Regions from separate parts of the Limnohabitans sp. Rim8 genome, predicted to be linked through region 2. Evidence: predicted binding sites of a transcription regulator. Region 2 holds the regulator's gene; the other holds the start of a gene.
What was found. The regulator sigma-54, encoded in region 2, starts transcription at its own class of promoters, with help from an activator protein. The targets are predictions, from matches to a motif close to TGGCANGNAANCTGCTTT.

Region 1: the regulator sigma-54 is predicted to act here: its motif matches at 2,736-2,753, upstream of glnA (type I glutamate--ammonia ligase).

The regions. Positions count from the first base shown of each region.
Region 1 covers NZ_CALPTI020000003.1:111,975-116,891, forward strand. Annotated here, with positions in the region: gene Q1M54_RS03050 (alpha/beta hydrolase) at 1-624, opposite strand, end outside; gene Q1M54_RS03055 (EI24 domain-containing protein) at 734-1,672, shown strand; gene Q1M54_RS03060 (molybdopterin-binding protein) at 1,710-2,525, shown strand; gene glnA (type I glutamate--ammonia ligase) at 2,799-4,214, shown strand; gene Q1M54_RS03070 (hypothetical protein) at 4,337-4,891, shown strand; gene glnL (nitrogen regulation protein NR(II)) at 4,888-4,917, shown strand, end outside.
Region 2 covers NZ_CALPTI020000029.1:6,482-11,398, forward strand. Annotated here, with positions in the region: gene Q1M54_RS14880 (thiol:disulfide interchange protein DsbA/DsbL) at 1-629, shown strand, start outside; gene lptA (lipopolysaccharide transport periplasmic protein LptA) at 792-1,418, shown strand; gene lptB (LPS export ABC transporter ATP-binding protein) at 1,415-2,173, shown strand; gene Q1M54_RS14895 (RNA polymerase factor sigma-54) at 2,211-3,752, shown strand; gene Q1M54_RS14900 (THUMP domain-containing protein) at 3,763-4,917, shown strand, end outside.

The DNA of each region.
Region 1 (4,917 bases), on a different contig from region 2:
CAGGGTGTCACGCATGTCAAAACTGCGAAAGCCCTCGCTCAGCCAGACATCGTTCCATTGCCAAAAGGCGCAGTCCACGTCTGCATGAAAAGTCTTGAGGCGTTCGCGCAAAGAGCCCTTTTCAAAGGCTTCGCGGGCCAATTGGATGGCCTGAATCGACATGTCTTCGACCATGACATGGGGCGCCATGGCAATGCAAGCATGAACATCGCTATGAGCGGCGTGAAGTAAAGCAATGGTGCCGCCGTCCGAGTGACCGATCAGAACTGGTCTTTGAATGCCCCAACGGTCTAGCAATTCTGGCAAGACCACTTGGGCCTCACGGTGCATGTAGTCTGGCTGGAGACGGCCGCTTCGAATGTGACCTTCCGGGCTTTGCTTGGCGGGCCCCCGCACATCTGCCACGGCATCGGATAGGCCATAGCCTTGGCGAGAATAGACCCAACCAGCGCAGCCGAGTTGCTGACAAAGCAGTCGTGGCCAGTCGCGCCACATGTGCACACTGCCGAGGCCTTCGTGCAAAAAAACCAGAACAGGGTGTTCTTGGCCCGCTGGCGCTGGTATGAACTGGGTCTCCAGCTGGATGCCAAACACGTCTGTTTTTTCGCTCACGGGCAAAAGCATCTGAGGGGCTTTCAAATTCAAAGATGAGCGCTATTTTGATGGCGTTTTGAAGTGGGCGGTTAAGCACCCGTAACGCGGTCGGCTGTTGTCAGCTGTTAAGCTTTAAGGCATGAAGTTGTTGATGGACTCATTTTGGCGTGCTGGCGCATATTGCTTTCATCCCCGTGTCATCGGCTTGTCGCTGTTGCCCCTGTTTTTGATGGTCGCCCTGTCCTGGTTGCTGGGCTACTTGTACTGGGATGACGCCATCGCGCTGGTGAGGACGGGCTTGGACGCCTCCAGTTGGCTGGACACGGTGTGGCGCTGGTTGGAAGGCGTAGGCTTGCCTGATTTGAAAGCGGTCGTGGCGCCTTTGGTGGTCATTTTCCTGATCACCCCCATGGTGGTTGTCGTTTGCCTGGTGCTGGTTTCTTGGTTGATGACGCCGGCCTTGGCCCGCATGGTCGCCCAAAGGCGCTTTGTTGGGCTAGAGCCAAAGCACGGCGCAGGCGTTTTGTCCGGTTTGGGTTGGACATTGTGGTCTGTGTTGCTGGCCTTGGGGGCCTTGTTGATCACCTTGCCCATGTGGTTGGTGCCGCCTTTGGCCATGCTTTTGCCCGCATTGATCTGGGGGTGGCTCACCTACCGCATCATGGCTTTTGATGTGTTGGCCGAGTTTGCCAGCCCCTCAGAGCGACAAACTCTGCTGTCTCGTCACCGTTTGAGTCTTTTGGGTATGGGCGTGATCACTGGCATGATGGGCGCCGCACCCAGCTTGGTTTGGGCATCGGGCGCATTGTTTGCAGCCGCTTTTGTGATCTTGGTGCCCTTGGCGATCTGGATCTACACCTTGGTTTTTGCGTTTGCATCTTTATGGTTTGCACATTACGCCTTGAGTGCCTTGCAAGACATGCGCCTTGAGGCACCGCCAAGCTTTGCCGGTGAAATTTTTTCTGCGCAGCCTGTCTCGCCGCACTCTGAGGCCCGTTTAGCTGCCAATGTTTCGCAAGGGCTCAGCAACTCCCCTAAAACCGATGTGACCGATGTCGATCCTCGGCGCGGCTCTTGACCCCTTTGTTCCCCCTCATCTGACCTTCACCAGCACCATGACCCCTCACTTTGGACTGATCATCATTGGCGACGAAATCATGTCCGGCAAACGCCAGGACAAACATTTGCCCAAAGTCATCGAATTGATGACCGCTCGCGGCTTGAATCTGGGCTGGGCTGAATACATCGGTGATGACCCCGGTCGCATCACCGCCACGCTGAAGCGGGCTTTTGAATCAAATGACGTGGTCTTCAGCTGCGGCGGCATTGGTGCGACCCCGGATGACCATACCCGCCAATGTGCAGGACGGGCGCTGGACGTGCCACTGGTTTTGCACCCAGAAGCCAAGGCTTTGATTCAAGAGCGCATGCAGGACACTGCCAAAGAGCAGGGCGTCGCCTATGAACCCGAGCGATCCGACAACATCCACCGTCTCAACATGGGTGTGTTTCCGCAAGGGGCGACCATCATCCGCAACCCATACAACAAAATCCCCGGTTTCAGCTGCCAAGGAGCTTCTGGAGGCTGCGTTCATTTCGTGCCCGGCTTCCCGGTCATGGCTTGGCCCATGATCGAATCGGTTTTAGACACCCACTACAGTGCGCATTTCAGGCTCAACGCGTACATTGAGAAGTCGGTCATCATTTTGGGCGCTATGGAGGCTACTTTGACCCCACTCATGGAAGCCATTGAAGCGGCCCACCCTGAGGTCAAGGTCTTCAGTTTGCCGAGCGTGGACCACCCTCAGTGGGGGCGGCATATCGAATTGGGTGTCAAGGGCGAGCCCGCCGCAGCCCATCTCGCCTATGCGGGCCTGCGCCAAGGCTTGCAAGCTTTTTCATTGGAATATGGCCCCGAAATGGTGCGGTAATTGATTTTGCACCAATATAATGCGCAATTGCACTATTTAAGTGCATCGCTGGGATTTTGAGGCCACCCGAAGAGTTGGCTTTTTTGAGGCACATGGGTTAATGTGCGTGATTGGAGTGAAGACTTGTGCTTTTTTCTGCAGTGCAAAGCTAGAAAAGCATGCGCTCAGGGCACAATCTCGGTCTGTTGGCAGTGGTTGAATGTGTCAAGTTGGCACAAAAACTGCAAGACCTGTCAGTAAACTTTTCAATCCCTTTTTATCCAGGAGAATTTGATGGCCAAGACCGTCGCAGATGTGATGACCATGGTGAAAGACAACGAAGTCAAGTTCGTTGATTTCCGTTTCACCGATACCCGTGGCAAATGGCAGCACATCACGGTGCCCGTGTCCCAGTTTGACGAAAGCAAGTTCGAAGACGGTCAGGCCTTTGATGGCTCTTCGATTGCCGGCTGGAAAGGCATCGAAGCCTCCGACATGCTGCTCATTCCCGATGCCAACAGCGCCATCATTGACCCATTCTTTGAAGAAGTCACACTGGTCCTGATCTGCGACGTGATCGAGCCCACAGATGGCAAGGCTTATGAGCGCGATCCCCGCTCCATCGCCAAGCGCGCCGAGACGTACCTCAAGCAATCGGGCTTGGGCGACACCGCTTACTTCGGCCCCGAGCCAGAATTCTTCTTGTTTGACGAAGTGCGCTGGAGCACTGAGCCCAACAACACCTTCTACGCCATCGACGAAGCCGAAGCCCCATGGAACAGCGGCGCGAAGATGGACGGCGGCAACAAAGGCCACCGCAACCGCGTCAAGGGTGGTTACTTTCCAGTGCCTCCAGTTGACAGCACGCACGACATGCGCAGCGAGATGTCGCTCATCCTCGAATCCGTCGGCATCCCAGTCGAAGTGCACCACCACGAAGTGGCAGGCGCTGGCCAGTGCGAAATCGGTACCAAGTTTTCCACGCTTGTGGAGCGTGCTGACTGGACACTGTTGCAAAAGTACGTGATCCACAACGTGGCCAACGCCTACGGCAAAACCGCCACTTTCATGCCCAAGCCTTACGCTGGGGACAACGGTTCTGGCATGCACGTGCACCAGTCCATCTGGAAAGACGGCAAGAACCTGTTCGCAGGCAACGGCTACGCTGGCTTGTCTGAATTCGCCCTGTACTACATCGGCGGCATCATCAAGCACGCTCGCGCCTTGAACGCGATCACCAATCCCGGCACCAACAGCTACAAGCGCCTGGTCCCTCACTACGAAGCGCCGGTCAAGCTGGCTTACTCGGCCAAGAACCGCTCCGCTTCGATCCGCATCCCCAACGTCGCGTCTGACAAGGGCCGTCGAGTGGAAGCCCGCTTCCCCGATCCACTGTGCAACCCTTACCTCGGCTTCGCAGCCTTGTTGATGGCGGGCTTGGACGGTATCGAAAACAAGATTCACCCAGGCGAAGCAGCGACCAAAGACCTGTACCACTTGCCTCCAGAAGAAGACAAATTGGTCCCTACCGTTTGCTCCAGCTTGGACCAAGCTTTGGACGCACTGAATGCAGACCGTGCTTTCTTGACCAAAGGCGGCGTGTTCACTGACTCATGGATCGACGCTTACATCGAATTGAAGATGCAAGAAGTCAACCGCAGCCGTGTCGAAGTTTCGCCTGTCGAATACGACATGTACTACTCGCTCTGATTGGCATGCGTTCCATTGCACGCCTTGTGCAATGCGCCCTCAGGACGGCTTCGGCCGTCCTTTTTTTCTGGTTCAATAGGGTTTTGATGGTGTCCACTGCCAGTCGGCAAAGGAGTCAAATCATGCTCGCGCTTCGACGTTTCCAAAACGGCTTCATGGTGGGCCATCTCTGGGCCTTGGGTTTCAGTGTGTCGGTCGCCGCTATGGGGGTTGCTTCGGCCCAAGAAGCCATTTACCGTTGCGGTCAGGAATACACCAACGCGCCCAGTGATGTTCGCCAGTGCGAGCGCCTGGCGCCGCAGGCTGTCACGGTCATCACTGGAACCAGACCTTCGCCTGCTCGTGCCCCTGCCCCCGTGCCCAGCGCCGCATCCACTGAAGCGCGCAGTGCTGAGTTGTTTCGTCCCTTACCGGCACTTCAAGCCGAACGCGATCTGCATGCCCGCACCATTGTGGGTCATGAGTTGGACAAGGCGCGACAGCAACTCACCGTATTGGTGCAGGAGTACAACGATGGGGAGCCGGTCAAATGGGCCTCTGAAAGTCGTCACCACCAAAGGTACTTGGACCGGGTCTCCTCGCTCAAGGCCTCCATTGAACGCACGCAACGTGACATTGAAAGTTTGCAACGTGAGCTTGAACGCCGTCCGGCTGTCGTCAGCACCCGCACCCCATGAGTAAAGTTGCCCGTTTTCAAGCATTT
Region 2 (4,917 bases):
TTTTCTCCACCCTCATGCTGTCGTTGACCGCTTGGTTGGGCAGCACCTCTGCTTGGGCACAGCAAGCCTTCCGTTCCGGCAAGGACTACATCACCCTTGAGCGCCCGGTGGCTACCGAATCGGGCAGCGGCAAGATCGAAATACTGGAGTTCTTTTGGTACAGCTGCCCCCACTGCAATGCGTTTGAACCCGTCTTTGAGCAATGGGCCAAAAACGCCCCCAAAGACGTGGTGGTGCGAAGGGTGCCCGTGGCTTTCCGCGAAGACTTTGTGCCTCAGCAGCGCCTTTACTACACGCTGGAAGCGATGAACCTGGTTGAAAAAATGCACATCCGGGTGTTCAACGCCATCCACGGCGAAAAACTCATGCTCAACAGCGAAGCCACGGTCTTGGCTTGGGCTGAGAAACAAGGCCTGGACAAAGCCAAGTTTGCCGAGACCTACAAGTCGTTTGGCGTGGCTGCCAAAGCCAAACGGGCTGTGCAATTGCAAAATGACTTCAAAATTGAAGGTGTTCCTTCATTGGGCGTGGCTGGCCGTTACTACATCGATGGCACGTTGGCTGGCAACATGGACCGCGCCCTCAAGGTGGCCGAAGCCCTGATCGCCCAAAGCCGACAGGGCCGCTGAGGCCCAGTTTGCGGCGGCTCGACCCCGCGTTGTGATGCCCACCCACCCGCAAGCACTTGTGTTTGCGGGTTTTTTTTGGTTTTTTGAGGCGTGATGGGGTGTCGTTTGGGTTTGAACCGGCGAAACTTGCACCTACAATGGTTGCGTTGCTCAGCAAGATTCATGCCCTCCAAAACTTCTACCCTTATCAGCCGCCCCATCCTGGCCCTTTTGGCGCTGTGCGCCAGCCTGCTGGCTTGGCCCTGCTTGGCAGAGAAAGCCGACCGCGACAAACCCATGCAGATCGAAGCCGACAGCATGCGACACGACGAGGCCAAGCTCTTGACCCAATTCACAGGCAAGGTGGTGGCCACCAAGGGCACCTTGGTCATGCGGGCCGCCCGCATGGACGTGCAGCAAGACAGCCAAGGCCGCCAAGTGGCCAAGTTGTGGGCCGCCCCCACAGAGCGCGTGTTTTTCAGGCAAAAACGCGAAGGCCTGAATGAGTACACCGAAGGTGAAGCCGAAGAAGTCACCTACGACAACCAATCCGATGTCGTTACCTTGATACGCCGGGCCGACATGCGCATCCTGCGCGGCACCGAAGTGGCCAACCAGTTGCAAGGTCACACCATCGTCTTCAACAACATCACCGAAGTGATCACCGTGGACGGCCAACCCAGCCAGTCTGCTGAGCGGCGGGTGCGTGCCACCTTGGTACCACGCACCAAAACACCAGACAATGCGCCGCCTGTGGCGCCCCCCGCATTGCGAACCAGTCCGGGCATGGCGCCCAACCAAAAGCCATGAGCCCAACCGACAAGCCCAGCCGTCTGGAAGCGCACCACCTTCAAAAAGCCTATGGCAGCCGAAAGGTGGTGCACGACGTGTCGGTGCAGGTCGACAAAGGTGAGGTCGTGGGTTTGCTCGGCCCCAACGGCGCAGGCAAAACCACTTCGTTTTACATGATCGTGGGCCTGGTTCGTGCCGATGGCGGACAAATCCTGATTGATGGCGAAGACGTCACCCGCATGCCCATTCACAAGCGTTCGCGCATGGGCTTGTCATACTTGCCGCAAGAGGCCTCGATTTTTCGCAAGCTCTCGGTGGCCGACAACGTGCGCGCCATTTTGGAACTGCAAACCGATGCACAAGGACGCGCCCTGAGCCATGCCGATGTCGAAAAACGCCTGAGTGAGTTGTTGGGCGATTTGCGGGTGGACCATCTGCGCGACTCGCCCTCGGTGGCGCTGTCGGGTGGTGAACGCCGCCGCGTCGAAATTGCACGCGCATTGGCCACCGATCCACGCTTCATTTTGTTGGATGAACCCTTCGCCGGCATCGACCCGATCGCGGTGATCGAGATCCAGCGCATCATCGCTTTCTTGAAGCAGCGCGGCATTGGCGTGCTGATCACCGACCACAATGTGCGCGAGACGCTGGGCATCTGCGACCACGCCTACATCATCAGCGAAGGCCGCGTGCTGGCCGAAGGCACACCCGACGAGATCGTGGCCAACGCCGATGTGCGCCGGGTGTACCTGGGCGAACACTTCAGGATGTGATGAGCACCCCCCGCGTCCACGCCATGAGAGCACAGCCATGAAACCCGGCCTGTCGCTGCGCATGTCCCAGCACCTGGCGCTCACGCCCCAGTTGCAACAATCGATACGCCTGCTGCAGCTGTCCACACTGGAGCTGTCGCAAGAAGTCGACCAGATGCTGGACGAGAACCCCTTTTTGGAACGCGCCGAAGAAGAGGCCCCTGCCGAAGCCTTTGGTCTGGAGCAAGCAGACAGCTACGTGAGCTTAGGCGACCGCGTCAGCGAAAGTGCCAGCACCTCCAGCAGCAGCGAGGACAGCGCCAGCGAAACCCGCGACGAAGTCGTGACCGACGTGGCCGAAAGCTGGGATGGCGACGGCAGCGTGGACATGCGCCCTGACGACAGCGAATGGGGGGGCGATGCCACACCCCGTCAAAAGAACGGCGAAGAAACCGCAGACGCCATTGACTTGGCCCGCAGCAGCGGGTCCCTCACCGACTTTTTGCACCGTCAGGCTTTGTCACTTCGCCTGTCGGAAGTGGACCGCGCCGCCCTGCGCTTTTTGATCGAATCGCTCAATGACGATGGCTACCTGACCGACACACTGCCCGAGCTGGCCGCCAGTTTGGCCGGCACCGATGACTACGAACAGATCGACGAATTGGTACACCGCTTCACCGTGGCGCTGGGTTTGCTGCAATCGCTCGAACCCGTTGGTGTGGGTGCACGCGACTTGGCCGAGTGCCTGCGCATCCAAATCAAGGCTTGGCTGAAGGACGACCCGCAAAGCGAAGTTGCCCAAGCCGCATTGGCCGTTTGCGCATTACCGTTGGAGATGCTGGCCAAACGCGACTACAAGCGTTTGGCGGTGGCTTGCGGCCTGAGCGAAGCCGTGGTCAAAGCCGCCATCCCCTTCATTGCCCGACTCGAACCCAAGCCCGGCCGCCCCTTTGTGCAGGCCGAGCAAAACATCATCATCCCCGATGTGTTGGTGGTGAACACCAGCAAAACGGCTACGCCCAAATTCCGCATCCAGCTCAACCCCGACGTGATGCCCAAGCTGCGCGTGCACGACATCTATGCCAACGCCCTGCGCGGCGGCAAGGGTGACCACCATGCGGGCCTGCAGCAACGCCTGCAAGAGGCACGTTGGTTCATCAAGAACATACAGCAGCGCTTTGACACCATCTTGCGTGTATCGACGGCCATCGTAGAGCGTCAGAAAAACTTCTTGATGCACGGCGAGCTGGCCATGCGCCCGCTGGTGCTGCGCGAGATCGCCGACGAGCTGGGCATGCACGAGTCCACCATCAGCCGCGTGACCACAGCCAAATACATGTCCACGCCGCAAGGCACCTTTGAGTTGAAGTATTTCTTCGGCTCGGGACTGGGCACCGACAGCGGCGGCGCCGCTTCGAGCACCGCTGTTCGGGCGCTCATCAAACAGTTTGTCGCCTCTGAAAAACCCGCCAAACCGCTGTCTGACAACCAAATTTCCGAGATGTTGAAAGAGCAAGGCATCGACTGCGCCCGCCGCACGGTAGCCAAGTACCGCGAAGCTCTGAAGATCGCGCCTGCGAATCTGCGCAAAACCCTTTGAGAGTATCTGAGTGAATTCATTGAACCTGTTCATGCCTTGCGCCGCGGGCGTCGAGGGCTTTTTGGCCGATGAGGTGCACGCCATCACCGACCTCACGGGCCACGACTTGATGACCGGCCGCGGCGGCGTGATGGCACGCGCCTCATGGCGTGACGCCATGCGCATCAACCTGCACAGCCGCCTGACCCAACGCGTGTTGGTGCAACTGTCGGTCACCGACTACCGCAACGAAAACGACCTGTACAACGCCGCCAGCGAGGTGGCCTGGGAAATTTGGTTCACGCCCAAGCAAACTTTCAAGATCGACATCACCGCGCAGCACAGCCCGTTGACCAGCCTGAACTTTGCTGCGCTCAAGATCAAAGACGCCGTGGCCGACCGCTTTCGCGCCAAGCGCGGCGAGCGCCCCAATGTAGACACCACCTGGCCCGATGTGCGCATCTATGCACACCTGACGCCCGAAACGGCCACGCTCTACATCGACACCTCGGGCGAGCCTCTGTTCAAGCGCGGCTGGCGCACCGACAAGGGCGACGCGCCTTTGAAGGAAACCCTGGCCGCAGCCATGATCGCGGCCAGCGGCTGGGACGCCACCGTACCGCTGTACGACTCCTGCTGCGGCAGCGGCACCATCCCGATCGAAGCGGCGCAAATCGCCTGCGGCATTGCGCCCGGTTTGCAGCGCCGATTTGGTTTCGAGAAATTGTTGCCCTTCCAAAACCACGTTTGGCAAGGCCTGATCGAAGAAGCCCGCGACCTGGAACACGAACCCACCGCACCGGTTTTTGGCAGCGATGTGGCCTTCCGCATGGTCGACTTTGCCGAGCGCAACGCCGAACGCGCTGGCGTGTCGGGCGTCATCGAATTCCGTGGCGGCGACGCGCTGCAACGCATGCCCCCCAGCGAGACCCCCGGCATCATGCTGCTCAACCCACCCTACGGCGAGCGCATTGCCGCAGCGGGTGTGGCTGGGCGCGGGCGCAACAACTTCCGGCCAGGTGCGCTTTCGGATGCACGTGCCAGTGTTCGCGCCGCCGAGCAAAGCCACCACCGCGAAACAGCCCAAACCATTGACGGCAACGACAGCGTTGACTTCTTCGCCCAACTGGCCAGCCACTGGAAGAAAAACTACAGCGGTTGGAGCGCCTGGATGCTGACGCCCGAC